3 regions of the Methylocella silvestris BL2 genome follow, and region 1 is predicted to be linked to each of the others. Evidence: predicted binding sites of a transcription regulator. Region 1 holds the regulator's gene; each other region holds the start of a gene.

Region 1 (9,598 bases):
CCGCATCTGGAGCACGGACTGGTTCTATCGCCGCGACGAACAATTGCGCAAACTCAAAGCCGCGCTGGAAGCTGCGCGCGGCGAGGCGCGTTCGGCGCCAGCTGCTGCAGCGGCCGGCCATGGCGCAAAACAAGCGCCCCCACGCCGGGGCGCCGGCAAGGCGAGGCCGAAAGAGCGCGCCGCGGCGGCGTTCGCGGCAAAACATTCCGCCCCACGCGCCGGAGCATTTCCGCCGGCCTATGTCATGGCGAGCGGAGACGCTTTCGCCGGCGATTCCATCGACGCCCTGGACGCCTCCCGTCTCGCCGCGATCGCCCGCTCGGTGATCGAACAGGAAGGGCCCATCCGCCAGGACGAAATTATGCGCCGCGTCTGCTCCTTCTTCGGCCGCGGCCGGCTCGGCGGACGGGCGGCGCAAAATCTGGCCGCCGCCTTCGATCTTCTGAAGACAAAAGCTGAGGAGTTGCGCCGCGACGGCGAATTCTGGCTCACCGCAAATCAGAAGCGCGCGCCGCCGGTGCGCTGCCGCGCCGGCGCGCCGGCGAGGCTGCAAAAGCTAGCGATGATCGCCCCGGTCGAGATCAAGGCGGCGATCGAGCTGGCCGGAGCGCGCGCGCGAGAAAATGGCGAGGGAGACCTTGCGGCGGCGGTCGCGGCGCTGCTCGGCTTGCCGAAACGGCCGGCCCGCGCCAGGGCGCAGACCTCCGTCTCCGCCGCGGACTGAAATTCAGCCAAGATCTGACGGATCGAAGGCCCGAAATGTCGAGCAGAATTCGCAGGTGACGCCAATCCGACCGTCGTCGCCGACCATTTCCTCCCGCTCCTGCGGCGAAAAGCCGAGCAGCATGTTTCTGACGCTCTCGTCCGAGCAGCGGCAGGCGTCGCGCACGCCCTGCGGCTCGAACACTTTGACGCCCGGCTCGTGGAACAGGCGGTAGAGCAGCCGCTCGCTGGAGAGCGTCGGATCAACCAGCTCGTGGTCCTCGACGGTCCCAACCAGAGCCTTCGCCTCGGTCCAGGCGTCGTCCTCGCGCGGGGGCTCGTAGGCGGCGCTGGCCGGCGCGTCGCCGGGAGGAAGGTCGATCGGCCCGCGCCGTTCGGAGGCGCTCGGCAAGAATTGCACCAAAAGGCCGCCGGCGCGCCAGCTTACCCCCTCGGTCGTCACATGCTGCGCCACGGCGAGACGCACCTGCGTCGGGATCTGCTCGGACTGGCGGAAATATTGATGCGCGGCTTCCTCCAGTCCCTGGCCGGTCAGCGCGACGACGCCCTGATAGCGCGCCGCCTCGGCGCCCTGGTCGATCGTGAAGGCGAGATGGCCGGCGCCAAGCAGATCGGCGCCGGACGGCGCCTGACTCAGCCGGGCGGCGTCGAACCGCGCAAAGGCGCGCAGCCGGTCCGGGGCGTCGAAATCGACCACCACCATGTCGACCGGTCCGTCGCCGCGCGTCTGCAACTGAAAGCGGCCGGCGATTTTCAGCGACGATCCAAGCATCACGGTCAGCGCCAGCGCCTCGCCAAGGATGCGCGCAACGGCAGGAGGATAAGCGTGCCGCTTCAAGATCTCGTCGACGCTGGGGCCAAGCCGCACGATCCTGCCGCGCACATCGAGCCGCTCGACCGCGAAGGGCAGCACGGTGTCGTCCTGCCCGCGATCCGAAACGACCCGCGATTGCGGCGCGTTGTCAGGCCGCCAGCCGCTCATTCTTCAGAATCCTCAAGGCACCAGGCGAGGATGCCCTTTTGCGCATGCAGCCGGTTCTCGGCCTCGTCGAACACAACCGATTGCGGCCCGTCGATAATCTCGTCGGTCACCTCTTCGCCGCGATGGGCTGGCAGGCAATGCATGAAGATCGCCTCGCTCCCGGCTGCGGCCATGAGCTTGGCGTTGACCTGATAGGGAGAGAGCAGCCCTTGCCGCTGCTGCTCGTCCTTGTCGCCCATCGATACCCAGCAGTCCGAAACGACGGCGTCGGCGCCGCGGACAGCCTCGAATGGATCGCGCGTCACTTCGAGCTTGGCGCCCGACCGGCGCGCCCAGTCGAGCAGTTGCGGCGGCAGGCCGAACTCTGCTGGCGCCGCGACGGACAGCGAAAAATCAAAGCGCTGCGCTGCATGCACCCAGCTCGCAAGCACATTATTGGCGTCGCCCGACCAGGCGATCTTGCGCCCCTTGATCGGCCCGCGGTGCTCCTCGAAGGTCATCACATCGGCCATCACCTGGCAGGGATGCGATTTCTTGGTGAGGCCGTTGATCACCGGCACGTCGGCGTGGCGCGCAAGTTCGATCATGTCGCGATGTTCAAGGATGCGGATCATGATCGCGTCGACGAAACGCGACAGGACGCGCGCCGTATCGGCGATGGTTTCGCCGCGGCCGAGTTGCATCTCTTTGCCGGTCAACATGACCGTCTCGCCGCCGAGTTCGCGCATGGCGAGGTCGAAGGAAACGCGCGTACGGGTCGAAGGCTTGTCGAAGATCATCGCCAGAACCTTGCCTTCGAGCGGACGATCCACTGAGCGGCGCCCCTTGCGGCGTTTCGCCTTCATCGCGAGGGACGAATCGATAATGCGGCGAAGGTCGCCGGCCGCGATGTCCGAGAGGTCGGCAAAGTGCCGCGCGCCGGACTTGCGGCCGAAGTCGGGCTCGCTCATCCCGCGGCCTCATTGAGGACAGACGTCGCCTTCTCAAGACGCGCGCAGGCGGCGCCGAGCCGCTTCACGCCTTCGGCCGCTTCCGCCTCGCTGATGATCAGGGGCGGCAGCAGGCGGGCGACATTGTCGCCGGCCGGGATGACGAGAATTTTCTCGGCCCGCGCGGCGGCGACAAAATCTGCGACGGGCGCGCGCAGCTCAAGCCCGAGCATCAGGCCCTCCCCGCGAACATTGGCGACGCTTCGCGGATAGGCCTCGATCAGCGTCAGAAGGCCCTGTTTCAGCCTCGCGCCGACCGTTGCGACATGGTCCAGAAACCCCGGCGCCAGAACAACATCGAGGACCGCGTTGCCGATGCTGGTCGCGAGCGGATTGCCGCCATAGGTCGTCCCATGCGTTCCGACCGTCATTCCCTTGCCGGCCTCGCGCGTCGCCAGGAACGCGCCGAGCGGAAATCCGCCGCCAATGCCTTTGGCGATCGCCATGATGTCGGGCGTTACGCCGTAGAGCTCATAGGCGAAGAGCTTGCCGGTGCGGCCGACGCCGCACTGAACTTCGTCGTAGACGAGAAGCAGGCCATGAGCGTCGCAAAGCGCGCGCAGGCCGCGCATGAACTCCGTGGAGGCGACGCGTATTCCCGCCTCGCCCTGGATGGGCTCGACCAGGACCGCTCCAGTCTGCGGGCCGATCGCGGCCTTGACCGCATCAAGGTCGCCGAATTCGACAGAATCGAAGCCTTCGAGTTTTGGGCCGAAACCGTCGAGATATTTCGGATTGCCGCCGGCCGCGATGGTGGCGAGCGTGCGGCCGTGGAAAGCGCCTTTGAACGTGACGATGCGGAATTTTTCCGGATGGCCCGACACCGATTGATATTTGCGCGCGGTCTTGATCGCCCCTTCCACCGCCTCGGCGCCGGAATTGGTAAAGAAGACGAAATCGGCGAAGCTCGCTTCGCACAGGCGAGCGGCGAGACGTTCGGCTTGCGGAATCTCAAAAAGGTTCGACGTATGCCAAAGCTTGCGGCCCTGGGCGATCAACGCCTCGACGAGGTGAGGATGGCTGTAGCCGAGCGAAGCCACGGCGATGCCGCCGCCAAAATCGAGATAGCGCTCGCCATCCGTCGCCGTCAGCCAGGCGCCTTCGCCATGATCGAAGGCAAGATGGGCGCGCGCATAGGTCGGAAGCAGCGACGAGGGCACAGGTTCGCTCCGGGTTCGACGTTCAGGTCCGATTGGGAAGCTGCAAAAATCAAAAGCCGCCCATTGGGCGGCAAAAGTCGTAGAGCGCAATGTAGGCATTCCCTCCGGCCGGGTCAATTAGGAGGTGTTCGGGTTTGAGCTCGGCGGCGCGTCAGCCTTGCGCAAGCGGCCTCGGCTAGCCTCAGAGGCGTGGAGCTGCGCCATACGCAGGGGCGGCCAGCCGGCATAAGCTGTTGTGGGCGCAACTATCGAGGGGCCGACGCCGGCTTTCGATCGTATGCGCCTCTCGCCAGCGAAAAGATGGGCTTTGCGCCCCGGCGCCGCAAGCACTTGTTGAAAACCTGCCGGCGCCCTCTGTGAGGCTTGCATGCGATTCTACCACTAGTGTAGCGTTGGCCCTGCGAACTACGACATGTCGTGGTTTCGCCAGCCGGGGCGAGGCTGGCGAGCGGAACAGGTCACGCTGAATGCGAGGCGCTGAAACCGGCGCTCGCGCGCAACGTTCGGCGCCTCGGCGCCGCGCGAAATGACGGCCGTAAGGTCCAAGGGCGCGAGACGCATGGTCACGCGGCTGAATGAGGAAGCGGCGCCAGGGTCGGGAGCACAAGGATCCCATGGTTGCTGTGCGTTCAAATCATAGCGCCGGCCCGTTTGCGGACCCAATAGCCGGATGGCTTCGGCGAATGGAATTTGGCGCCGGATCAATACGTTGGAGCCTGTTCTCATGGAGCGATCATCGGGTTTCTCGATGAGAACGGGTTTTGCAGCAGATGGAATGGGTTTGCCCCCGCGTCCCGATCTAACGGCGAGAGCCGATCGATTTTTGTGGTTTCGGATGGACGCCATCCAAAACCGTCGCGACCCGAAGCATCATGGTCCGGACGCAGCGGCGTCCCGGATCGAATGACGCCGGAAAACGGAATGTTCAAGCGCAGCGTGCGGAGCCTATCAATGGCGCGGCGCTGCAATCGCCAAACCCTGGGAGGGTTCGATGTCCTGGACCGATGAACGCATCGACCTGCTGCAAAAGATGTGGCTGCAGGGGATGAGCGCCAGCAAGATCGCCAATGAGCTTGCAAATGGCCTGACCCGCAACGCCGTGATCGGCAAGGTCTACAGGCTCGGTCTCTCCGGCCGCGCCAAGGGCGACGCGCCGGGAGAGGATCACGCAAGCGCGAAACCTTCGCCGCGATCTCCGGCGCGCCCGTCCGGCCACGGGTCTCATAGCCACGCCTCCGGCGCGATCGCCCATAGCCCGATCGCTTCGGCTCATCACGCCTCCGGCCCAATCGCCAGCCAGAGCGCGCACAGCCAGATGTCGCGAGGGCAGCCGCAACCGACCGCTCAGAGGTCCTCGGCGGGGCCAGGCCTCATCAGCGGCAATACGGCGCTGGCGGCGGAGCCGATGCAGTTCGAGGCTCCGCTCCGGGCGCCAAGCGCGGATGTCGTGGTGCCGATCATCGAGCCGGTCACGATCATGGAGCTGCGCGAATCAATGTGCCGGTGGCCGATTGGCGATCCGACGCAGGCGGATTTCCGCTTTTGCGGCGCGCGCAAGTCGCCCGGCGCGGGACCCTATTGCGGCTGTCATTCGGCCATCGCCTACCAGCCGCAGCAGGATCGCCGCCGGCAGCGCCCGCCGAAAACGGCTTAACGGCGCGAAGTCCAAGACGTCGCCTTGCCGCCGGAGGAGTTCACCCGGCGGTGAAGCGCTGCAAAAGCATGGCGGGCCGGGAGGGTTTCCCGCCGTGACGCCAGCCGGCCGGACCGGGCTGGATCTCGCCGGACGGCCTCAAGGCGTCCGGTCTGAAGCCCCCGGCCCTTTCCCAAAAGTTTCATCGAAGGAATAGCCCGCGCCGCGCACCGTGCGGATCGGATCGCGTTCGCCTGGCGCCGTCAGCGCCTTGCGCAGCCGGCCGACATGGACGTCGACCGTCCGCTCGTCGATTTCCGCCGAAAGTCCCCAGACGCTGTCCAGCAGTTGCGCGCGAGAGAAAACGCGGCCGGGGCGCTCCATCAGATGCTCCAGCAGACGGAATTCGGTCGGGCCGAGATGCACGTCGCGGCCGGTGCGCCGAACGCGCCAGTTCTGCCGGTCGAGTTCGAGGTCTCCCGCCGAAAGCACGGCGGCGACGCGGTCCGGCCGCGCGCGGCGCAACAGTGAGCGCACTCGCGCCATCAGCTCCGGCACGGAAAAGGGCTTCACCACATAGTCATCGGCGCCGATGGAGAGGCCGCGCACGCGCTCGCTCTCCTCGCCACGCGCGGTGAGCATGATGACCGGCAGGCTGCGCGTGGCCTCGCGCGCCCGCATGCGGCGGCAGATCTCAAGGCCCGACACGCCGGGCAGCATCCAGTCGAGAATGACGAGATCGGGCATGGTCTCGCTGAGCCTGATTTCCGCTTCGTCGCCGCGCTCGACGCGATCGACGACAAAGCCCTCGGCTTCAAGATTATAGGCGAGCAGCATGCTCAGCGCCGCTTCGTCCTCGACGATAAGGATGCGCGGCGCCGGCGTTGGCGAAAGGCCGCGGGCGGCGCCCGGCCGGCCGTCGGTTTTGCTGTCGGCGTTGGCGTGAATATCGCTCATGGGATCACTTTACGGCTGGCGGGTCGGACAGGATGCTGCGGCCCTTCGGCCGGTCGGTCGGCATGGTCTCGCCACTGACGAGATAGACGACGGTTTCGGCGATGTTGGTCGCATGGTCGCCGATGCGCTCGATGTTTTTCGAACAGAACAGGAGATGCGCGCAGAAGGAGATGTTGCGCGGATCCTCCATCATGAAGGTCAAGAGGTCGCGGAAGACGGAATCCTCAAGCGAGTCGAGGTCGGCGTCATAGGTCCAGACCTCGCGGGCTCTGGCGATATCGCGCTCGGCGTAGGAATCGAGCACGTCCTTCAACAGGATGGCCGCGCTTTCCTGCATCGACTTCAGCCCGATGATGGCGCGGGGAATGCGCACGTCGCCGGCGATCTTGATGGCGCGCTTGGCGATGTTCTTGGCGAGATCGCCGACGCGCTCGAGATCGTTCGAAATCCGGATCGTCGCGATGATTTCGCGTAAGTCCACGGCGAGCGGCTGGCGGCGCGCGATCGTCAAAATGGCCTGCTCCTCGATCTCGCGCTGGAGCATGTCGAGGCGCGGATCGGTGGCGATCGTCTGATTGGCGAGTTGCACGTCGAAATCGCCGAGCGCGTCCATGGCGTCGGCCAGCATTTTTTCAGCAATGCCGCCCATTTCGGCGATCTTCTGGCCGAGCCCTTCGAGTTCCTTGTCGTAAGCTTTGACGATATGATCGGCCATTGCATTTGCCTCGAAGCTCTAGTCTTTGCCAGCGAAGCGGAGACCGGTTCGCGTCAGCACAAATTGGTAAAATACCACGCGAACGATCAGCCGAACCGGCCAGTGATATAGTTTTGCGTCTGTTTCTTGTCCGGCTGCGTAAAGATGTGGGTCGTCACGCCGAATTCGATCAATTCGCCGAGATACATGAAGGCTGTGTGGTCGGAGACGCGCGCCGCCTGCTGCATGTTGTGGGTGACGATGACGATCGTGTAGTTGACCTTCAGCTCGTCGATCAGCTCCTCGATCTTCGCCGTCGAGATCGGATCAAGCGCGGAGCACGGCTCGTCGAGCAGAATGACTTCAGGCTCGATTGCGACGGTCCGGGCGATGCACAGGCGCTGCTGCTGTCCGCCGGACAGAGACAGTCCGGACGCTTTCAGCTTGTCCTTGACCTCGCCCCAGAGCGCGGCGCTTGTGAGGGCCGCCTCGACCTTGTCGTCAAGTTCGGATTTGCCTGTTTTCTTATAAAGCTTGATGCCAAACGCGATGTTGTCATAGATCGACATCGGAAACGGCGTCGGCTTCTGAAACACCATGCCGACGCGGGCGCGCAGCAGATTGACGTCGACGCCGGGTCTCAGAATGTTCTCGCCGTCGAGGATAACTTCGCCGGTGGCGCGCTGCTTCGGATAAAGATCATACATCCTGTTCATGACGCGCAGCAGGGTGGATTTGCCGCAGCCCGACGGGCCGATGAACGACGTCACCCGATTGGCGTAGAGCGGCAGGCTGACGCCCTTCAGGGCAAGATTATCGCCATAATAGAAATTGAGATCCCGGATCGAGACCTTCTGCCGCAAATTGGCGAGGCCGTTCGTCGTCGTCATTTCTCGGTCCTTTGCGCGCCGAGGGCCCGGGCGCTGATCGACAGCGCGAGCACGGCGAGAGTGATGATGAGGGCGCCCGCCCAGGCAAGCTGCTGCCATTCCTTGTAGGGGCTCAGCGCAAACTGGAAGATGACGACAGGAAGGCTCGCCATCGGCGCGTTGAGATCGGTGCTGAAGAACTGATTGTTCAGCGCGGTGAACAGCAAGGGCGCCGTTTCGCCGCTGACGCGGGCGATGGCGAGAAGGACGCCGGTGATGAGCCCCGCGCGGGCGGCGCGATAGGCGACCTTGCCGATCACGAGCGCGCGCGGAAATCCAAGCGCGGACGCCGCCTCGCGCAGCGTATTCGGCACGAGCAACAGCATATCCTCGGTCGTGCGCACGACCACCGGCACGACGATCACGGCGAGCGCGAAAGCGCCCGCATAGCCCGAAAAATGCCCGGCCCGAGCGACCAGCGCCTCATAGACAAACAGGCCGATAACGATAGAGGGCGCGCTGAGCAGGATGTCGTTGATGAAGCGGACGACGAAGGTCAGCTTCGAATGGCGGCCGTATTCGGCCATATAGGTGCCGGCGAGCATGCCGAGCGGCGTTCCGATCAGAACGCCAAGAAAGGTGATGATCAGGCTGCCGACGATGGCGTTGAGGAGGCCGCCGGACGCTCCGGGAGGCGGCGTCATCTGCGTGAAGATCGCTGGAGAGAGCCCGCCGAACCCCTGGACGAAGAGGTCGATCAGGATCACGACAAGCCATGAGAGGCCAAAGAACGCCGAGGCGTAGCAAAGGCCAAGAGCGATCGCATTGGCGCGGCGGCGGCTGGCGTAAAGCGACATGGGTCAGATCCCCGCCTGGCGATCGAGCCGCATCAACAGATAACGCGCAATCGCGAGGATGATGAACGTGATCACGAACAGGATCAGGCCGAGCGCGATCAGCGAGGACGTGTAGAGATCGCCCACGGCTTCGGTGAATTCATTGGCGATGCTGGCCGAGATCGTCGTTCCCGGCGCGAGCAGGGATTCTGAAATGCGGTGGGCGTTGCCGATGACGAAAGTCACGGCCATCGTCTCGCCGAGCGCGCGGCCAAGGCCGAGCATGACGCCGCCGATGACGCCGACCCGCGCGTAGGGAATAACGATCGCGTGGATGACCTCCCATGTGGTGCAGCCGCAGCCATAGGCGGCCTCTTTCAAAACCGGCGGAACGGTCTCGAACACGTCGCGGGAGATCGAGGCGACGAAGGGCAGCACCATGATGGCGAGGATGAAGCCGGCAGTGAGAATGCCGATGCCATAGGGTGGGCCGGCAAACAGCGAAGACAGCACCGGGACGTTGGCGAATGTTTCGATCAGCGCCGGCTGCACGTGTTTCTGCAGGAAGGGCGCGAGGACGAACAGGCCCCAGATGCCATAGATGATCGAGGGAATGCCGGCGAGCAATTCGATCGCGACGCCGATCGGCCGCCGCAGCGGAACGGGGCAAAGCTCGGTTAGAAAGACGGCGACGCCGATGCCGATCGGGGCGGCGATCACCATGGCGATCGCGGAGGTGACGAGCGTGCCGTAGA
Region 2 (9,598 bases), 2.0 Mb from region 1:
CGGCATCAGATCGGCCGAGGAGATATAGACGGCGGCGTCGGGATGGGGCAGGCGATGGCCGTTGCCGAAGGCGTAGATGCGCGAATGTTCGAGGAAGCGCCCGACGATGGATTTGGCGTGGATGTTCTCCGAAAGGCCGGGAACGCCGGGCCGCAGACAGCAGATGCCGCGCACGACCAGCTCGATGTCGACGCCGGCGCCGCTCGCCGCATAAAGCGCGTCGATGATTTCGGGATCGGCGATGGAATTGCACTTCAGCCAGATCGCGCCGGGCCGGCCGGCCGCAACATGGGCGACCTCCGCTTCGATATGATCGAGCAGCCGGCGCTTGGCCGAAATCGGCGAAATCGCAAGGCGCTCCAGCGCCGCCGGCGGACTCGAACCGGTGATGTAGTTGAAGACGCGGGCGACGTCGCGGGCGACGGCGGGGTCGACCGTAAAGGCCGACAGATCGGTATAGATGCGGGCGGTGATCGGATGATAATTGCCGGTGCCGATATGGCAGTAGGTCACGAGGCCGCCCGGCTCCTGCCGCACCGCCATGGATAGCTTGGCGTGGGTTTTCAGCTCCGGAAAGCCGAACACGACCTGCACGCCGGCGCGCTCCAGCGAACGCGCCCAGCGGATGTTGGCTTCCTCGTCGAAGCGCGCCTTGAGTTCGACGAGGGCGGTGACCGACTTGCCGGCTTCCGCCGCCTCGACGAGCGCCTTGACGATCGGGCTGTCCGAGGAGGTGCGATAGAGCGTCTGCTTGATCGAGACGACATTTGGGTCGCGCGCCGCCTGCTGCAGGAACTGCACGACGACGTCGAATGACTCATAGGGGTGGTGAACGATGATGTCCTTTTCGCGGATCGCCGCGAAGCAGTCGCCGCTGAACTCGCGGACGCGCTCGGGAAAACGCGGCGCGAAAGAGGGGAATTTGAGGCTCGGCAAATCGGCGCCGACGAGCTGCGAGAGCGCGCTCAGCGCCAGCATGCCGTCCTGGACGACGACCTCCTCCGGCGGCAAAGCGAGCTGCCCGGCGACGAAGTCGCGCAAGGACGCCGGCATGGCGGCGTCGACTTCGAGCCGGATCACCGATCCGCGCCGGCGCGCCTTGATCGCCGCCTCGAACACCTGAACGAGATCTTCGGCCTCCTCGGCGAATTCGATGTCGAGGTCGCGAACGACGCGGAACGGCCCGATCGCGCCAAAGTCGCAGCCGGGAAACAGCCGGTCGGCGAAATGCGCGGCGATCTCCTCGACCCGGGCGAAACGCGCCTCGCCATGGGCGCCGTCGTCAAGCCGGAAGAAACGGGCGAGCTTGGCCGGAAGACGCACGAGAGCGGTGAAGGCGCGCCGGTCGGCCCGCTGCACCACTTCCAGCGCCAGCGACAATTCGAGATTCGGAATGAAGGGAAATGGACGCGACGGATCGATCGCGATTGGCGTCACCATGGGGAAGATGGCGTCGGCGAAATAGCCTTCGAGCCGGGCGAGATCCGCGCCGGTCCAGGCCGCCTGATCGATGATCGCGATGCCTGCGGCCTTGAGTTCCTGCCTCAGTTCGCTCCAGACCCGTTCCTGATCGGAGGTAAATTGCGCGGTCGCTGTCCGGATTTCGGCGAGCAGTCCGGCCGGCGTCAATCCGTCTATGGAAGGGTCCGTAAGGCCGGCCTCGACCTGTTCGATGACGCCCGAGACGCGGACCATGAAGAATTCATCGAGATTGCTGGCCGAGATCGACAGGAAGCGCACGCGCTCGAGCAGCGGATGGGAGGCGTTGGAGGCCTCCTCAAGAACCCGCCGGTTGAAGGCGAGCCAGGACAGTTCGCGGTTGATAAAACGCTTCGGATCGCGGGCGAGGCCGCCGTGGGCGGATGCGGCGTCAGCGGGCTTGATCGTCTCGTCCGCGCGCTCGAGCGAAGTTGTCATATTGGCTCCATTGCCGCCGCGCGCCGGGAAGCTGGCTCCGGCGCGGGCGGCAATTCACCATGCCGAAGTGACAAACGCGTGACGCTTCCGGACTCGGGGAGCGGGCTGGTCGGCCGAACAAACTTGTCCGATGCCGAGGTTGGATCGGCTATATGACGCGCTGATTGAAGTGATTGGTTCGGGAGGCTAGCCACCGAAGAATGGCGTCTATATTTTATTATCTCAGCGAAAACGGGCGTTCTGGTCACGCTCCAAGGCGGGCGTCAAAACGATGGATGCGCAACCGCTGTGGAAGACGCTTTGCCGTATGGGATATTCCGGCGCGGGCCCCGGCAGACGCCAGAAACCCGCGCGGAAAAATCAGGCGAGATCGAACCGGTCGAGGTTCATCACCTTGGTCCAGGCCGCGACGAAGGCGTTGACGAAAGCGCCGCCCGCGTCGTCGGTCGCATAGGCCTCCGATAGAGCGCGAAGCTGCGAGTTCGATCCGAAGATTAGATCGGCGCGCGTCCCGGCCCATATTTGTTCGCCGGTCGCGCGGTCGCGCGCCACGAAGACGCCGTCGCCCTCAGCACTCCATTTCGCCGTGAAGCTGGTTTTGAGCAGATTCGCGAAGAAGTCGTTGGTCAGCGTCTCCGGCCGATCGGTGAAGACGCCGAGCTTCGACCCGCCGAAATTCGCGCCGAGCACGCGCAACCCGCCGATGAGCGCCGTCATTTCGGGCGCAGTCAGCGTCAGCAGATGCGCGCGGTCGACCAGCAGCTCCTCCGCCGACCAGGGCAGGCTCACGCCGGCATAATTGCGGAACCCGTCGACCTTGGGCTCGAGCGGCGCGAAGGAGTCGATATCCGTCTCATCCTGCGAGGCGTCGGTCCGGCCAGGCGTGAAGGGGACGGCGACGTCGTGACCCGCCTTTTTCGCCGCCGCTTCGACCGCGGCGCTGCCGCCAAGCACGATCAGATCGGCCAGCGAGACCTTCTTGCCATCCGCTTGCGCGGCGTTGAACTCTGTCTGAATGTCCGTGAGCTTGGCCAGCGCCGCCGACAGAAGCTCCGGCTCATTGACCGCCCAATCCTTCTGCGGCGCGAGGCGAATGCGGGCGCCATTGGCGCCGCCGCGCTTGTCCGAACCGCGGAAGCTGGAGGCCGAGGCCCAGGCGGTCGCGACCAGCCGCGAAATCGACAGCCCGGAGTCGAGGATCTTTGCCTTGAGCGCCGCAATATCGGCAGCGTTGATCAATGGATGATCGACGGGCGGAACCGGATCCTGCCACAGGCGCGGCGCAGGAACTTCCGGACCGAGCAGGCGGGTATGTGGGCCCATATCGCGGTGAGTCAGCTTGTACCAGGCCTCGGCGAAGGCGTGAGCGAGCTGATCCGGATTCTCGTAAAAGCGCCGCGAAATCTTCTCATAGGCCGGATCGAAGCGCAGGGAGAGGTCGGTGGTCAGCATCGCCGGCGCATGGCGCTTGGCGGGATCGTGCGCGTCCGGCACCGTGCCCTGCGCTTCCGGGTTCTTCGGCGCCCACTGATGCGCGCCGGCGGGGCTCGACGTCAGCTCCCAGTCATATTCGAACAGGTTTTTGAAGAACTGATTGCTCCATTGCGTCGGCGTCTCGGTCCAGGTCACCTCGATGCCGCTGGTGATGGCGTCGGCGCCGGCGCCGGAGCCGTAGCTATTGGACCAGCCGAGGCCCTGCATCTCGATCGGCGCGCCTTCCGGCTCAGGCCCGACATATTGGTCGGGAACCGCGGCGCCGTGGGTCTTGCCGAAGGTATGGCCGCCGGCGATTAGCGCGACGGTTTCCTCATCGTTCATCGCCATGCGGGCAAACGTCTCGCGGATGTCGCGCGCCGCGGCGATCGGGTCGGGCACGCCGTTCGGGCCTTCGGGATTGACATAAATCAGCCCCATCTGCACGGCGGCCAGCGGATTGGCCAGATCGCGCTCGCCGCTGTAGCGCTTGTCTCCGCCAAGCCACTCGCGTTCGGGCCCCCAGTTGACGTCATTTTGCGGCTCCCAGACGTCCTTGCGGCCGCCGCCGAAACCCGCGGTCTTGAAGCCCATCGACTCGAGCGCGCAATTGCCGGCCAGAATCAGCAGATCGGCCCAGGACAGTTTGCGGCCATATTTCTGCTTGATCGGCCACAGCAGCAGGCGCGCCTTGTCGAGGTTGGCGTTGTCCGGCCAGCTATTCAGCGGCGCGAAGCGCTGCGCGCCCGCGCCGCCGCCGCCGCGGCCGTCGGCGATGCGGTAGGTGCCCGCGCTATGCCAGGCCATGCGGATGAAGAGCGGGCCATAATGGCCAAAATCGGCGGGCCACCAAGGCTGCGAGTCGGTCATCAGCGCGAAAAGGTCCCGCTTCACCGCGCCAAGATCAAGGCTTTTGAATTCCGCGGCGTAATCGAAGCCCTTATCCATGGGATCGGCCGCCGGCGGGTTCTGATGGAGGACCGACAGATCGAGCTGGTTTGGCCACCACAGCCGGTTGGTCATCTCGAAAAGAACGGCGTTGCCGTCCACCTTGCCGCCGTCCATGGGGCATTTGGCTTCTACGTTCATATCGTCTCCGCCCTGATTGGTTTTTTACCTATGGCTAGAATGTCACTGTGAGCTGAGCCTAGGAAATAGATTAATCCGATTGCAATGATCGGAATGAATGGCTTTGCAGAGGACAGGCGCTGGGCGCGGCGCACGCTATGAGAGAATAATCCATTGCCCTCTCGTCGCTTAAAATGTCCCGCTTAGGAAAATCCGATTAGGAGACATGGTCTAGATTTAAATTAAGTCTAATTAATATTTTGCGCTATTGCGCTCATTCTAGAATAGATCAGTTTACACCTTTGATAGAAATAGCGTAAATCGCCTACGCTCTCAGCGGGCGGTTGGAAATTCGGTTGTCTAGTTTCGAGGAGCCATTTCGTGAGAAATGGCGTCTCGGAGTATGCGTCAGGGCGCGTTGTTGACGCCCTCGTGGTTCGAGACGGCCCTGCGGGCCTCCTCATCATGAGGGCTTGGGAGAAATCGCGACTTTTCAACCCGAGCTCTCAGCAGGACCCTATCTATACAATAGATAGGGCGGCTGTTTCTGTATGCTTGTCGTAGTCGCCGATTTGCATTGTTCAATTTACAGAAGGAGGTGAGTATGAGCATTACAATTATCTTCGGCTCTGATGGCGGGGCGACGAAGGGGGTTGCTTCCAAAATCGCCAGCAAGTGCCAGGCGCGATCGGTCGACATCAAAGTGGCCACGACGGAGGACTTCGAGAATTGCCATCTGCTGATCCTCGGTTCGCCCACTTATGGCGACGGCACTCTGCAGTCGGATTGGGAAGAGCACATCGGTAAGCTACGGAGCGCCAATCTGAAGGGCAAGAAGGTCGCCCTGTTCGGCACCGGCGACCAGCAAACCTATCCATCGTCCTTCCTGAACGCGATGGGCATCCTTTACGACGAGATATCGGAGCGTGGCGCAAATGTGGTCGGCTTCACCGAGACGGCGGGCTTTGACTACCTCGAGTCCACGGCCGAACGGGATGGCAAATTTGTCGGTCTTGCCCTCGACCTCGACACCCAGTCCGGCAAGACCGAAAAAAGAGTGACCGCATGGCTGAGCCAGCTGCTTTGATTGAGGAGGCAGAGCCGCCCCCCTCGTCCACGCCCTGCCTGTTGGCCGATGCGGCGCCGGTGCTGCGGCTTCTCCATCACCAGGTCTATGAATACAGCCGGGGCGTGCGCGCCCTGTTTCTGTTGACCGTCAACCGCAAGGAACTGGAGCTGGCGCTCGCCAAGCTGGACACGCGCGGCATCCATCATTTCGTCCAGGAGCTGAGCCCGTTCAAGGCGAACCTCTTCTTTGGCCGCTCGGCATTCGTCGCCGTGGCGAGCTCCCTCGTGACGCGTCCGCTCAACGCGCTCTCGGCGGAAGAAGATTTCATGCTCGGCACGCTCCTTGGCTACGACTGCGAGCAGCAGTGCCGCCGCTTTCTGGCGCGCTCCGGGCGGCGCATGACCGAGGAATTCGCCAGCCCGCTGAATGATCAGGGATAGCGCCCGCTCCTGGCTTGGTGTCCGCTAGGATAGCGAACCCGGATGTCGCCAGGGATAGGCGGTCGCTTCGGTCCCAACTCGTCCCGTTCGAGATTGTGTCCGCCCCGGCGGTCAGCATCGCCGTCCGCATGATATTTGCTGGTCAACGCAGAAGCCGCGTTGCAAGGAAGACACCCCATAGGATGAGCACAACTCCGGCGCCGCGATTAAGCCGCCAGCTCGCCGGCGCAATTTTCTCGCCAAGCATGAACACAGAAAGCGCGCCCATCCACAGCAGGTTCATGGCGCCGAAGACGAACATCAGCCCCATCAAGGCCCAGCAGCAGCCGACACAATAGCCGCCATGCCGTATGCCGAGCATGAACGCCGCCCAATTGCCGTCGCGCCACTTGGCAAGAAAGAAGAGGAACGGCGATCGACATTGCGTGAGGCATGCTTCCTTCAACGGCGTGAATTGGAAAGCGCCAGCCAACACCAGAAGCGCTACGCTTGGCGCGACGCTGGCGCCTTGTAGCGTGGAGGAGAGGAGGGCCGCGCGTGACAGAGCCACTTGGCCCGCTGCCGCAAAGACGGAATATACACTCCATACGGCGACATAGCCCAATACGAATAAAGTCGTCGCGGGCGCTGAACCAATCGCGGACCTGCGCTTATGCGCAAAACTGCCAAAGACGTCGATCGCCGGGAGGGCTGTCGGTAGCATCATCGCCGCCATCATGACGATCCATAGAAGGAAAGTGGTCGCAAATTGCTCCAATGGCGCGCCCGCCATCCCTGGCGTCGCCATGCAAATCATGTCGCCGCCCTCGCGCGACATGTTCATACGCGCCAGATAAAGCCAACTGAGCGCTACCACTACAATGAGACTGCCCATTGCGACGATGCGGTCGCGCCTCCACGGCGCCATGTTCAGGCGCCGCTATAAGAAAAATTGGAAAGATATCCGTTTCGGCCGGAAAGCTTCCAATCATACCCATAGTCCGCCAATCGGAAATGTTTGGAGCGCGCGACTGTTGCGGGCTCGCCCGGGGCGATGCAAAGCGGATGATTTTCAATCGTGATCGCTTTGCCGTCTTGGCCTTCCAGCGCCTCGATCTCCGCGTCGGCGATTCCGGGAATCCTGAGGCTTCTATTCTTCCCATTGCCTTGATAGTCCATTGCGACGCTCTTTGTACCCAAATGCTCGCCGAAAAAGGACGCGAGCACGGCCGGGTGGCCGCCGGCTTGTCCAGAAAAAATTGTCGCCAGTGCATTCCTTTGCGTCTCGCTGGCCTTCTCATCGATGTAGGCTGCGACCTTCCATTTGTTCTCAGCCATGTTGCCTGCCGCATCCACCAAGAGGGCGACATTCAAGCCGTCGAGCGCGACGTCGTCAAACACGCCATGCTTGATATGCCACGCTACAATCGCGGTGCAAAAGCCTTCGGTTGGCGCGCTACCGAACACGCAGGGACAGGCAGCCTCGCAGTTGCACGTCTCGAAATAGGCGCCGGTGAGCTTCCATTGTGTCATAACACCCTCCTTGTTGCGATGGGGCGAGCGCGGCTCGAGCGGGTTCTCGCGAGAAAAAGACGGACTGATCTTGCTCTGTCAAAGAGGCTTGGTCAGTCTATGCCGCTGGCGCCGAAAGTCCGCCTGGTCGCCTTTATCGGCAGGGATCGCCGACGTTGTCGCAATGGGTTGCTTGGCGCGCATGGATCACTCCCGTTGCACGCGGCGGCAAGGACCCTGGGAGCTTTCTCCTTGGGCCGCCAAGACATGCGGGGAGGACTTTAACGATCGCAGTCCCGGTCCGTATTGGAGAAATGCGACAGGTCAGCGGCTCAAGCCTGGAGCGCTCGATCTAATCACTGGGATCTTGGCGCTGCGGGAGACAGATCCAGCAAGCCGGAGAACCGAAAAGTCGGTGAAATGTGAACACGAGGGTAGAGCTCCTCCGGCGTCATTCCGTACAGCTCAAGGAAATCATGTATCATGTGGCTCTGGTCGTAAAAGCCCACGTCATGGGCCACTTCCGCCCAGCTCCCCAGCCGCTTTTTCTGGAAGACGGCGTTGCGCAGCCGTATCACGCGCGAGAGCTTCTTCGGCGTCGCGCCGATATGATTGACGAAGCGACGCTCCAGGGCGCGCTTGCTCAAACCCACGCCTTTGGCCAGATCAACAATTCGGCAGTCTCCCCTTAAGGCGAGGAGCCGGTCGCAGGCCCACCGGACGGTCGCGTCCTCCTGTTGCGGGTTGAAGACCGATAACAAATATCGCTCAATGCGCGCGATGCGATCCTGCGCAGTCGCAATCCGAGCCAGATCATCCTCAATCCGCTCTATCGCGTATCGAGGAAAGACGTCCCGGCAATCTACTCGCCCCTCGGCGCACTCCTTCGCGGCTCCGCGGCGAAAAACGTTGAGCCCCCAAGGAGTGAGTCGCGCCGAAACTCCGGAGATGACGCCATCACCCCCGAGGTCGCTGCGAAAACTCTGAAATCCCGCCAAGCCGCTCCGAATCCGATAGGTGGCGGTCTTATGAGCCGTCACCAAAAGATCCTGGTAGAGAAAGCACAGATAAGTCGCCGTATCGGGAAGAATGGAAAGAGACGAGTCTGTCTTGCCCGTGAGGTTCTTGTAGTCCCAATAGGCATAGATGTAGGGCGCGAGGGCCGGACTGGGACGAAAAACCGTCAGGCTCATATTTCCCCGATCCGAAAAGCGGCCCTCTAGGGGGCGCAGACCCTGTCGTCCGCGCCGCTTTCGCGTTTCCGGCGCCTAATGGCGCTTCGCTCGAGCTTACGGTGGCGCGGCCGGAGTCGCGTGGGCCTTTCGGCGTCGCCGGCTTCCTCTTTTGATCCCGAAGCTGCCGTCCTTAGGTAAAGATTATGACCAGAGGGCGTCACCGTCAATACGGGTGCGATTTCGAAGGCTGCCGCTGCCGAGAACCCCGAGCCCTCGACTCGTTAAATCGCAACCAGATACGGATTGACGCGAGCTTGGCGCCGGGGACGAAATTGTCGGCTCGTTTGTCGTAGCGCGTGGCGACGCCGCGGTCGTGTTTGATCGTCTTGAGGAAACGCTCGACGAGGTTTGGTCCTTCGGCGGTCCTGATCGACGCCCAATCCCGGCGTAGCGCCGGGCGCAGCCGCGCGGCTGCGCCCGGACGGATTTCCAAGCTTACGGAAGCTGATAGCAGTAATATTGGATTTTGGCCGTTCCGAGCGTCGTGCCGACCCCGGTCAGGAAGTTCAGGAAATTCGTGAGTTCGGTCTCCTGATCCGCCGTACGGCTTTTGACGATCTTGATGCCATATTGCTTGATCTGGTCGTAGGGATGGGCCGCGTCATTGTAGAGATATTCGTGGTGAGACGTATGCGTGCTGTCGTACCACACTTCCGTCGTGCTCGGCTTTGTGCAGACGGCCGATTTGGCGACAAATCCATAGGGAAACGTCCCGTCTTTCACTGCGGCGTAGGTCGTGTTGATATTCGGCCGAATCTGGGCAAAACCGGTAGGATATGTCGTCGTCGTCGGAATGGACCAGGGCGCGGACGACAAGACCTGCGACGCCGCCTTTCCGTAAGGCGCTTTGGTCGGATCGGCCAGGACAAAATTTGTCGTTAAGGGCGACGGCAGGCCTGCGCTGA
Region 3 (9,598 bases), 1.2 Mb from region 1:
CTTCGCGCCATGCTGACGAAAGAACCGGATCAACTTGCCGGAGGCGTCGGCTTCGGACCGCGCGTGCTGATGAGCGACGCGGGACTGCGCGCGAGCGGCCTTTTGCAGCCGGGCGCGCTCGCCCATTTCGTCTATCGCGTTGCGCTTGGACAGGCAGAGGCGCCGGCGTCGGACGCCGCCGTCGAGGCTTTCGCCGACCGCGCTCGCGCGGAGGTTCAGGGCGCGGGCTGGGAAATCCGCACGCGCAAAAATATCTCGCCGCAGTTTTCCCGCAACCTCGACCGTTTCACGCAATTTCTGACGCTGGTCGGCCTCTCGTCGCTGATCGTCGGCGGCGTCGGCGTCGCCAATGCGGTCCGCGCTTATATCGCCCGCAAGCGCACGACGATTGCGATCCTGAAATCGCTCGGCGCCAGCGGTTCGCGGGTTTTCGCCGTGATGCTGATCGAGATCATGCTTGTCGCCTTGATCGGCGTCGCGCTGGGGGCCGTCGTCGGCGCTCTCTTGCCCTATATCGCCGCCGCCGCCTTCGGCGATCTGCTGCCGTTCCCGCTCGCGCCCGCGATCCACGCAAGGCCAATGTTCGAGGGCGCGCTCTATGGGCTCTTAACTGCGCTCGCCTTCGCCGCGCTGCCGCTCGGGCTCGCCCATGACGTTCCCGCGACGGCGATTTTTCGCGACGCGATCGAGATTGTCGCCAGCCGGCCGCGGGCGCGCTATATCGCCATCGCTTTCGCGGCGGCCGCGGCGCTGCTCGTCTCTGCCTTGATCCTCGCCGGCGACCGCAAGCTCACCCTGATTTATGCCGGGGCGACGCTCGCCGCGCTGGCGGCGCTGCGGCTCGTCGCTTTTCTGATCATGCGGATCGCGCGCAAGCTGCCGCGCGCGCGATGGCTGCCGTTGCGCCTCGCCATCGCCAATATTCATCGCCCCGGCGCCTTGACGCCCTCCGTCGTGCTATCGCTTGGCCTTGGCCTCGCGCTGCTCGTCGCTTTGGTGCTGATTGACAATAATATCCGGGGCGAATTGAAAACAGCGGGCGCGGGCGAGGCGCCAAGCTTCTTCTTTCTCGATGTGCCGAGCGCGCGCGCCGACGAATTTTCGCAATTCGTCAGGCAGAAGGCGCCGGAGGGCAAGCTTGCGCTCGTGCCGATGCTGCGCGGCCGCATCGTCGAGCTGAAAGGCGTCGCGGCCGAAAAAGCGCAGCCGAAAGAGAGCGCCGCCTGGGCGCTGCAAGGGGATCGCGGGATCACTTTCGCGGATGCGCCGCCGCAGGGCTCGAAGCTGATCAAGGGCGAGTGGTGGCCGAAAGATTACGCGGGCCCGCCTTTGATTTCCCTCGAAAGCCAGATCGCCGACGGCCTTGGGCTCGAAATCGGCGACAACGTCGCCGTCAATGTGCTGGGCCGGAGCATCACCGGCAAAGTCGCGAATATCCGGAAAATCGACTGGCGCGTGATCGGCATCAATTTCGTGCTGGTGTTCTCCCCGAACACCTTCGCGGGCGCGCCCTATAATGATCTTGCGACGCTTTCGTTGCCGGGCGCCGGAGCGGCGCGCGAGATGGCGCTCGCCCGCGACGTCGCTTCGGCTTTTCCGGCAATTACCAGCGTGCGCGTCAAGGACGCGCTGGAATCGGCGGCGGCGATCGTGTCGCAGCTCGCCAGCGCGGTGCGCGGCGCCTCGAGCGTGGCGCTGGTGGCGGCCATCCTGGTGCTCGCCGGCGCCGTCGCGGCCGGGCAGCAGGCGCGCATCCATGACGCCGTCGTGCTGAAAACCCTCGGAGCGACGCGCGGCCGGCTGCTGACCGCTTTTGTGGCCGAATACGTTCTCATTGGCCTCGCGACGGCGCTGTTTGGCGCGGCGGCGGGGACGGCGGCGGCCTATGGAATCGCGAAATCCGTGATGAACATCGATTTCACTTTCTTCTGGCCGCAGGCGCTGGCAGCGGCGGTGGCGGCGCTGCTTTTCACCGTCCTGCTCGGGCTGATCGGAACCTGGCGCATTCTCGGCCGCAAGGCGGCGCCCTATCTGCGCGATTTATAGATCGACGCGTCAGAGCTCGTGAGAAGGCTCCTTTGGCGTTCTTTAAGTATTTTCCTATAGCGAAAGTTCTATGGCTTTTGCGATAGCCTCGGGGCGGCCCGAGATGGCGCAAACCTTAAGTATTGTTCATGTTAAGCTCCCTTGTACGGTCTTCGCTGCTAGGCCATATTGCAGCTACGACCGCCTTCTGTGGCGGCAGCCGGAGGCGCCGTGGCCTCCCCAACTTTTAGAGGAAACTCATGTCCGACTTTGACCGCAACGCAGGCGCCCGCTGGGGCCAGGGCGTCGCTCGGGCCGGTCGCGCCGAAATTGACCAGGGCCTGCGCACCTATATGCTGGGCGTTTACAACAACATGATGGTCGGCCTTGCGCTCACCGGTCTTGTGGCGCTTGGCGTGAATATGCTCGCGGTCGCCGGCGATTCCTCGCAGGCGGTCGCCCAGATGGGCCGCATTCCGCTGACGGCCTTCGGCGCGGCGATCTATGGCAGTCCGCTCAGATATGTCGTAATGCTCGCCCCGCTGGCTTTTGTGCTGTTCTTCTCGTTCCGAATCAACCAGATGTCGGCCTCCTCGGCGCGCATCATGTTCTTCGCCTTCGCGGCGACCATGGGCCTGTCGCTGTCGTCGATCCTGCTGATCTATACCGGCGCCTCGATTACGCGGGCCTTCTTCATCACAGCGGCGGCGTTCGGCGGATTGAGCCTTTACGGCTATACGACCAAGCGCGATCTTTCGGCGATGGGCTCGTTCCTCGTGATGGGCCTGATCGGCCTCGTCATCGCCAGCGTCGTCAATCTGTTCGTGCAGAGCACGGCGTTCCAGTTCGGCCTGTCCATCCTGTCGGTCCTGATCTTCTCGGGCCTCACCGCATGGGACACGCAGTCGATCAAGGAAATGTATTATGAGAGCGACGGCTATGAGGTCGCGACCAAGAAATCGATCAACGGCGCGTTGATGCTGTATCTCGATTTCATCAACATCTTCCAGTCGCTTCTCTTCCTCAGCGGCGACCGGAACAACTAAGCCTGGTGTGATTTGATCAGAGGGAAGGCTCCGCTCAGGCGGGGCCTTTTTTCATTTTCGGCCTGGTCTCAGCCGGAGACCAGCCGCAGCCGCTTGTCGAGCACGGCGAGGACGCGGCGCAGATCGCCGCCGCGCTTCAGCACCAGCCCGCCCGTCGCGACAACCGCATAGGCGCCCTGCTTCTTGGCGAGCTTCGGCGTCTTCTCGATCCGGTAAAGCGCGCATTCGCTGGCGCGGCGATAGACAGAGAAAATGGCCTGCTGCGGCGTGAAATCGACCGCGTAATCGCGCCATTCGCCCTCGGCCACCTTGCGGCCATAGAGGTTCAGGATCTCGCGCAATTCGGACCGGTCGAAGGAGACGGGCGCGGGAGATAGCGGCGCCGAGCGGAAGGCGAGCGGAGGGGCGCGCGTCTCGGCTGCCGGATTTGCCTCTTCGGCGGTCTCCAAATCGCTCATGCCGTCTTCTGTTTTTGACCCCGACGCGGCATCATTGCGCGCTGCTCCGGCTTCATCAAGGGCTTTTCTGACGGTTTAGCGACAGAGCGATCCGCCTCGGTTGCCCTTGGCCGCTCTTGCGCGGGAGCGAAGCAAGCGCGATATCTGCGGTTTGGAGCGAGCCGCTGGCCTCCTGGCAAAGGAAGGCGGGCGGGGTGGTTCGCAAACGCATTCACACCGCGTCGCGGGCCGGCGAAGATCGGCCCGAAGCGCTCGAAAAATTCTTGGAGCATCCTGTTCAAATGACTGAAGCCGCTGGACAATCCCAAGCATTTCAAGCCGACGTCGCAAGGCTGCTGCACCTCATGGTGCATTCGATCTATTCCGATCGCGACATTTTCCTGCGCGAGCTTTTGTCCAACGCCGCCGACGCCTGCGAAAAGCTGCGCTATGAAGCGCTGGCGAATGCCGAATTCGCCGCCGCGCCGTTCAAAATCGTGATCGCGCTCGACAAGGAGGCCGGCGTCCTCAGCGTCGAGGACAATGGCGTCGGCATGACCCGCGAGGAGCTCGCCGATTCGCTGGGCACGATCGCCCGCTCGGGAACGCGGGCCTTTCTCGACCGGCTTGGCGCGCGGCCGGAGGCGACCGAGGGCGGCGACGACGCGGAAACGGCGGAGGCGGAAGCCGGCGCGGAAAAAAATCCGCATGTGGATCTCATCGGCCAGTTCGGCATCGGCTTTTATTCGGCCTTCATGGTCGCCGATCGCGTCGACGTCTATTCGCGCCGCGCCGGTTCGAATGAAGCCTTTGTCTGGAGCTCCGACGGCAAGGGGGCCTTTACCATCGCGCCGCTCGCCCTCGATCAGGCGCCGGAGCATGGAACGCGCGTCGCGCTCCATATCAATGAGTCCTCGAAGGAATATCTCGATCCTTACAAGATCGAGCAGATCGTGCGCGAACATTCGAGCGCCCTCGCGGCCCCGATCGATCTTGTCGAAAGCCCCGGCGCCGAGCCGCGCCGCCTCAGCGACGGGCAGGCGCTCTGGACCAAGCCCAAAAGCGCGATCAAGCCCGAGGAATACGCCGATTTCTACCACACGATCTCGGGCCAGTTCGACGAGCCCGCGCTGACCGTGCATTGGCGCGCGGAGGGACGGCACGAATATACGGTGCTGGCCTTCGTGCCGTCCTCGCGGCCGTTCGACCTGTTCAATCCGGAGCGCCATGGCCGCGGCAAGCTTTATGTGCGCCATGTCCTGATCAGCGACGACGCCGAGATCCTGCCAAGATGGCTGCGTTTCGTGCGAATTGTCGTCGATTCGGCGGATCTGCCCCTGAACGTCTCGCGCGAGATGATCCAGGAAAGCCCGGTGTTCGGCGCGATCAAGAAGGCGGTAGCCAATCGCCTCTTGCAGGAGCTGGTGAAGCTCTCGGAAAGCGATCCGGCCAAATTCGCCGAGGTGTGGAAACATTTCGGCGTGGTTCTCAAAGAGGGTCTCTATGAGAGCCCCGAGAAGCGCGACGCCCTGTTCGATCTCGCGCGCTTCGCCAGCTCGACCCATCCCGAGGGCGGCCGCACGCTGAAGGAATATGTCGCCGGCCTCAAGGAAAACCAGACCGCGATCTATTATCTGCTGGGCGATGATTTGAAGCGCCTCGCCGCAAGCCCGCAGCTTGAAGGTTTTGCGGCGCGGGGCGTCGAAGTTCTCCTGCTGCCCGATCCAATCGACGCTTTCTGGGTCGGAACGGCGGCGGGCTATGACGGCAAGCCATTCAAATCCGTGACGCAGGGCGCGGCCGATATCGCCTCCATTCCGCGCGTCGACCCCAAGCCCGACGCCGACAAGGATGCGCCGCAGCCGGCCAATCTCGCGGCCCTCTTCGCCCTGATGAAGCAGACGCTGGAAGGCGCTGTCGAGGAGGTGCGAGCCTCGGACCGGCTGGCGCAAAGCCCGGCCTGCCTGATCGCCCCTGAGCGCGGGCCGGACCGGAGGCTGGAGCAATTGCTGGCCGAGCACGGCCAGCTTGGCGCAGCGACGAAGCCGATCCTCGAGATCAATCCGAAACATCCGCTGATCGAGGCGCTTGCCGGGCTGATCGGATCGCCGGACAAGCAGAAGATCGAGGACATCACCTGGCTGATTTTCGACGAGGCGCGGCTGATGGAGGGCGAGAAGCCGCAGAACGCGTCGGATTTCGCGACGCGGCTGACGCGCATCCTGATTGAGGCTGCGGCGCGGCCCGCGGCGTGAGCGCCGCGCGCGAGGCGCCCGGGCGTTTGGCGCCGCCGTCCGGCTTCGATGCAAACACGCCGCGCGATCGCGCGCGCCGGATCCTTTCCGGCGCCCTTGCCGAGGCGGGCGTTCCATCGGCTGACCTTGACGCGCGGCTGCTTCTTTGCGCGGCGCTCGGCCTCGACCACGCCGGGCTGCTGCGCGATCCCGGCGCGCCGCTCGGCGCGCGCGGCGCGCAAGCGCTCGAACGCATGGCGGCGCGGCGGCTCGCCCGCGAGCCGACCTCGCGCATCCTTGGCGCACGCGAATTCTGGGGCGCGCGTTTTCATCTCGGCCCCGCCGCCCTCGACCCGAGGCCGGACACCGAAACGCTCGTCGAGGTGGTCCTCGACGCCGTCGGCGCCGAAACGGGCAGGGCCTGGCGCATCCTCGATCTTGGCGTTGGCTCCGGCGCGCTTCTTTGCGCGCTGCTCGCCAGCCTGCCGAACGCTTTCGGGGTCGGCGTCGATCTCGCGCCGGCCGCCTGCGCGATCGCGGACAGGAATCTCGCGGCGCAGGGGCTGCAAGGCCGGGGCAAGCTCATCTGCGCAGATTGGGCGGCGCCGCTGGAGGCGCGGAGCGCGGCGCGCTTCGACATCATCGTCTCCAATCCGCCGTATATTTCGCGCGGGGATATCGCTCGTCTCGAGCCGGAGGTGCGCATTTACGATCCGCTGCTCGCGCTCGACGGCGGCGAGGACGGCCTCGACGCCTATCGGGCGGTCATTCCGACTGCGGCGCGGCTGCTCGCGCCGGAGGGCTTCGTCGCGCTCGAAATCGGTCAGGGACAAGGCAAGGACGTCGACGCTCTGCTGCGGGACGCTTCGTTTTCGGCGCGAAACTTCAGACTTGACCTCGGCGGCGTCGAACGTATTATCCTCGCCAAATTCGCCTGAGCCTCGACTCGGCGCGTAGAGCGGGATGCTCGTTTGCGAGGATAATTTCCGAACCTATTTCTGCAAAAGCGCTTGGCGTTTCAAGCGAAAGCGGCTAGTTTCACGCAAACAAGGATTGCCCTTTCGCTCGTGTAAAGCTGCGGTCAGCGTCGAGATGTCGTCGTCTTCGCCCGATACGCAGTGTGTGAAATAGGGTTGGTCCGTTCCGGCAAAGCTGAGACGCTCGGCTAAACCGAGGCAAACGTCCCAAAGCTCTAAGATCCTGTTGCTCCAGGATCGAAGATTGATGCCGCGAAATTTCGCGAGTATCGCCACCGGCTGGAGAGCCAAGAACATCAGCTTGCGCCATTGCTCTTTGGCTTAATGGTTCGATAAGGACCGAAAACGACTCGCCTTTGGCGACGGTCGGGGGTTGCGGCTACGGCGCCACTCAAGGATCATCGATGAGACCTGGACAGAACAACAAACAACGCATGCGTGGCCGGCCGAACAATAATCGCAAAGGTCCCAATCCTCTGACGCGCTCCTATGAGTCGAGCGGTCCCGACGTCAAGATTCGCGGCACCGCCCACCATATTGGCGAGAAATATCTGCAGCTCGCCCGCGACGCCCAATCGTCGGGCGACCCCGTCACGGCGGAAAGCTATCTCCAGCACGCCGAACATTATTTCCGCCTGATCGCGCTCGCTCAAGCGCAGCAGCAAGGCGCATCCGGCTATCAGCGCCAGCCCGGCGACGCCATGGCCGAGGAGATCGACGGCGACGATGATTTCGCCGCCCTGCCGGATCGTTTCGCGTCGCCGATCGAGCGCTTCGCCGCGCCGCAGCCGGCCTTTGCGCCGCAGCCCCCGGGGGGCGGCCCCCAGCCCGTCGCCGACCGGCCCTTCTATCCGACCAATGGCCAGGACCGGCAGCCGCAGGCGCCGCGCGTTGCGCCCTATCAGGAGAGGCAGCAGCAGGAGCCGCGCGCCTATCCCGATCGCTCCGGTCAGGATCGCCAGGATCGCAGTCAGGATCGGGGTCAAGATCGCAACCAGGATCGCAGTGGCGGTCAGGACCGATACCAGCCGGAACAGCGCGGCCCGAGAGATGTGTCGCCGCGCAATCAGCCTGCATCGTCCGATCAGGACAATCGCGCCTCGCGCCGCGGCCGTGAATTTCGCGGCGATCTGCCCCGCGACCCGCGGGCCGACCGGGCGCCCGTCGAAGAGGTTCAGCCGAACGGCCTGCCAGCCTTCATAACGGCCCCCGTGCGCCAGCCTTCCGAGACGCTTCCCGAATCGCTCGATCCGACCGCAGCGCTCGATAGTCTGGTTCCGATCAGCGAGGATCGCGCCGAGGCCGATCGCGAATCGAATGGCTTTCACCTGCGTCCGCGCCGCCGCCGTCGCAGCAAGGCCGAAATGGCGATCGATCAGGCGAACGAGGCGCATGATTCCAGCGACGAGCAATCGAGCGCCAAGGATCCTGTCGGCGACTGATGGGCGGGTTTCTCGCTCGTGCCGCTGGGGAGTCCGGCGCGTCGCGCCGGGCCCGCGTTGGCGGCGGGACGGGCTGTGGTGATTGCGGCGCGTCTGCCGCTGGTGAACGCACGCTCGGGGCCTGTTCCCACTGGACGTCAATCAATCTGATCGGCCGGGCTGCATCCAAACCCAAACATGCTTCGCGGCGCCGACGTCAGGTCGCCGCGAGGCGGCTTTGTCTGGCCGAGTTTTAGCCCGGATAACGGGCAAAAACCCTTCCGCTCAGGCTTTTCTTTCCTACATTTGACAAAGAACACGGCCGCGGTTTCGAGGCCAGTTAAGTCAAGCCGTGACGTCGCCGCCAGGGGCGTCACAGGCGGGGGAGATACAACAATGAATTTCGAAAAATATACGGAAAGGGCGCGCGGATTTGTCCAGAGCGCGCAGTCCCTCGCGATGCGCGAGGGCAATCAGCAGTTCACGCCCGAACATCTCCTGAAGGTGCTGCTCGATGACGAGCAGGGGCTGTCCGCCGGCCTGATCGACAAGGCGGGCGGACGCTCGCGCGACGCGCTTACCGCGACCGAACTGGCGCTGGCCAAATTGCCGAAGGTCGAGGGCTCCGGCGCAGGGCAGGTCTATATCACGCCGACGCTCGCCCGGCTGTTCGACAATGCCGAGAAGATCGCCGAAAAGGCCGGCGATTCCTATGTCACCGTCGAGCGGCTGCTGCTGGCGCTAGCGATGGAGAAAAATTCGGAAGCCGGGAAGATTCTCGAGCGCGCTGGCGCGACCCCGCAAAATCTCAACAAGGCGATCGAGGAACTGCGCAAAGGGCGCACCGCCGATAACGCAACGGCCGAAAACGCCTATGACGCCTTAAAGAAATACACCCGCGACCTTACCGAAGCGGCGCGGAGCGGAAAGCTCGATCCGGTGATCGGCCGCGACGAGGAAATCCGCCGCACCATTCAGGTGCTCTCGCGCCGCACCAAGAACAATCCGGTGCTGATCGGCGAGCCCGGCGTCGGCAAGACGGCGATCGTCGAGGGGCTGGCGCTGCGCATCGTCAATGGCGATGTGCCCGAAAGCCTGCGCGACAAGAAATTGCTCGCGCTCGACATGGGCTCGCTCATCGCCGGCGCCAAATATCGCGGCGAGTTCGAGGAGCGGCTGAAGGGCATTCTGACCGAAGTCACCTCTGCAGCGGGCGGCATCATCCTGTTCATCGACGAAATGCACACGCTCGTCGGCGCCGGCAAGGCCGATGGCGCGATGGACGCCTCGAACCTCCTGAAACCCGCGCTTGCGCGCGGCGAACTCCATTGCGTCGGCGCGACGACGCTTGAGGAATACCGCAAGCATGTCGAGAAGGACGCGGCGCTGGCCCGCCGTTTCCAGCCGGTGTTTGTCTCGGAGCCGACTGTCGCCGACACCATCTCGATTCTGCGCGGC

Evidence for each region. The regulator PhoB, encoded in region 1, activates phosphate uptake and scavenging genes when phosphate is short. The targets are predictions, from matches to a motif close to TGTCATNNANCTGTCAT.
Region 2: a site for PhoB is predicted at 1,985-2,001, ahead of MSIL_RS13510 (RNA degradosome polyphosphate kinase). Genes of this name have one in related genera too.
Region 3: a site for PhoB is predicted at 3,597-3,613, ahead of MSIL_RS09760 (DUF2794 domain-containing protein). Genes of this name have one in related genera too.

What each region holds. Positions count from the first base shown of each region.
Region 1 covers NC_011666.1:913,560-923,157, forward strand. Annotated here, with positions in the region: gene MSIL_RS04275 (DUF3320 domain-containing protein) at 1-724, shown strand, start outside; gene MSIL_RS04280 (Hsp33 family molecular chaperone) at 728-1,705, opposite strand; gene argF (ornithine carbamoyltransferase) at 1,702-2,655, opposite strand; gene MSIL_RS04290 (aspartate aminotransferase family protein) at 2,652-3,854, opposite strand; gene MSIL_RS04295 (GcrA family cell cycle regulator) at 4,846-5,508, shown strand; gene phoB (phosphate regulon transcriptional regulator PhoB) at 5,647-6,444, opposite strand; gene phoU (phosphate signaling complex protein PhoU) at 6,449-7,159, opposite strand; gene pstB (phosphate ABC transporter ATP-binding protein PstB) at 7,246-8,028, opposite strand; gene pstA (phosphate ABC transporter permease PstA) at 8,025-8,864, opposite strand; gene pstC (phosphate ABC transporter permease subunit PstC) at 8,868-9,598, opposite strand, start outside.
Region 2 covers NC_011666.1:2,900,472-2,910,069, forward strand. Annotated here, with positions in the region: gene MSIL_RS13510 (RNA degradosome polyphosphate kinase) at 1-1,917, opposite strand, end outside; gene katG (catalase/peroxidase HPI) at 2,278-4,479, opposite strand; gene fldA (flavodoxin FldA) at 5,063-5,545, shown strand; gene MSIL_RS13525 (DUF2023 family protein) at 5,587-5,967, shown strand; gene MSIL_RS13530 (DUF2182 domain-containing protein) at 6,110-6,874, opposite strand; gene MSIL_RS13535 (DUF1326 domain-containing protein) at 6,877-7,479, opposite strand; gene MSIL_RS13540 (helix-turn-helix transcriptional regulator) at 7,815-8,651, opposite strand; gene modA (molybdate ABC transporter substrate-binding protein) at 9,129-9,598, opposite strand, start outside.
Region 3 covers NC_011666.1:2,077,982-2,087,579, reverse strand. Annotated here, with positions in the region: gene MSIL_RS09770 (ABC transporter permease) at 1-2,046, shown strand, start outside; gene MSIL_RS09765 (Bax inhibitor-1/YccA family protein) at 2,286-3,071, shown strand; gene MSIL_RS09760 (DUF2794 domain-containing protein) at 3,140-3,529, opposite strand; gene htpG (molecular chaperone HtpG) at 3,811-5,763, shown strand; gene prmC (peptide chain release factor N(5)-glutamine methyltransferase) at 5,790-6,680, shown strand; gene MSIL_RS09745 (hypothetical protein) at 6,735-7,016, opposite strand; gene MSIL_RS20175 (DUF4167 domain-containing protein) at 7,124-8,161, shown strand; gene clpB (ATP-dependent chaperone ClpB) at 8,537-9,598, shown strand, end outside.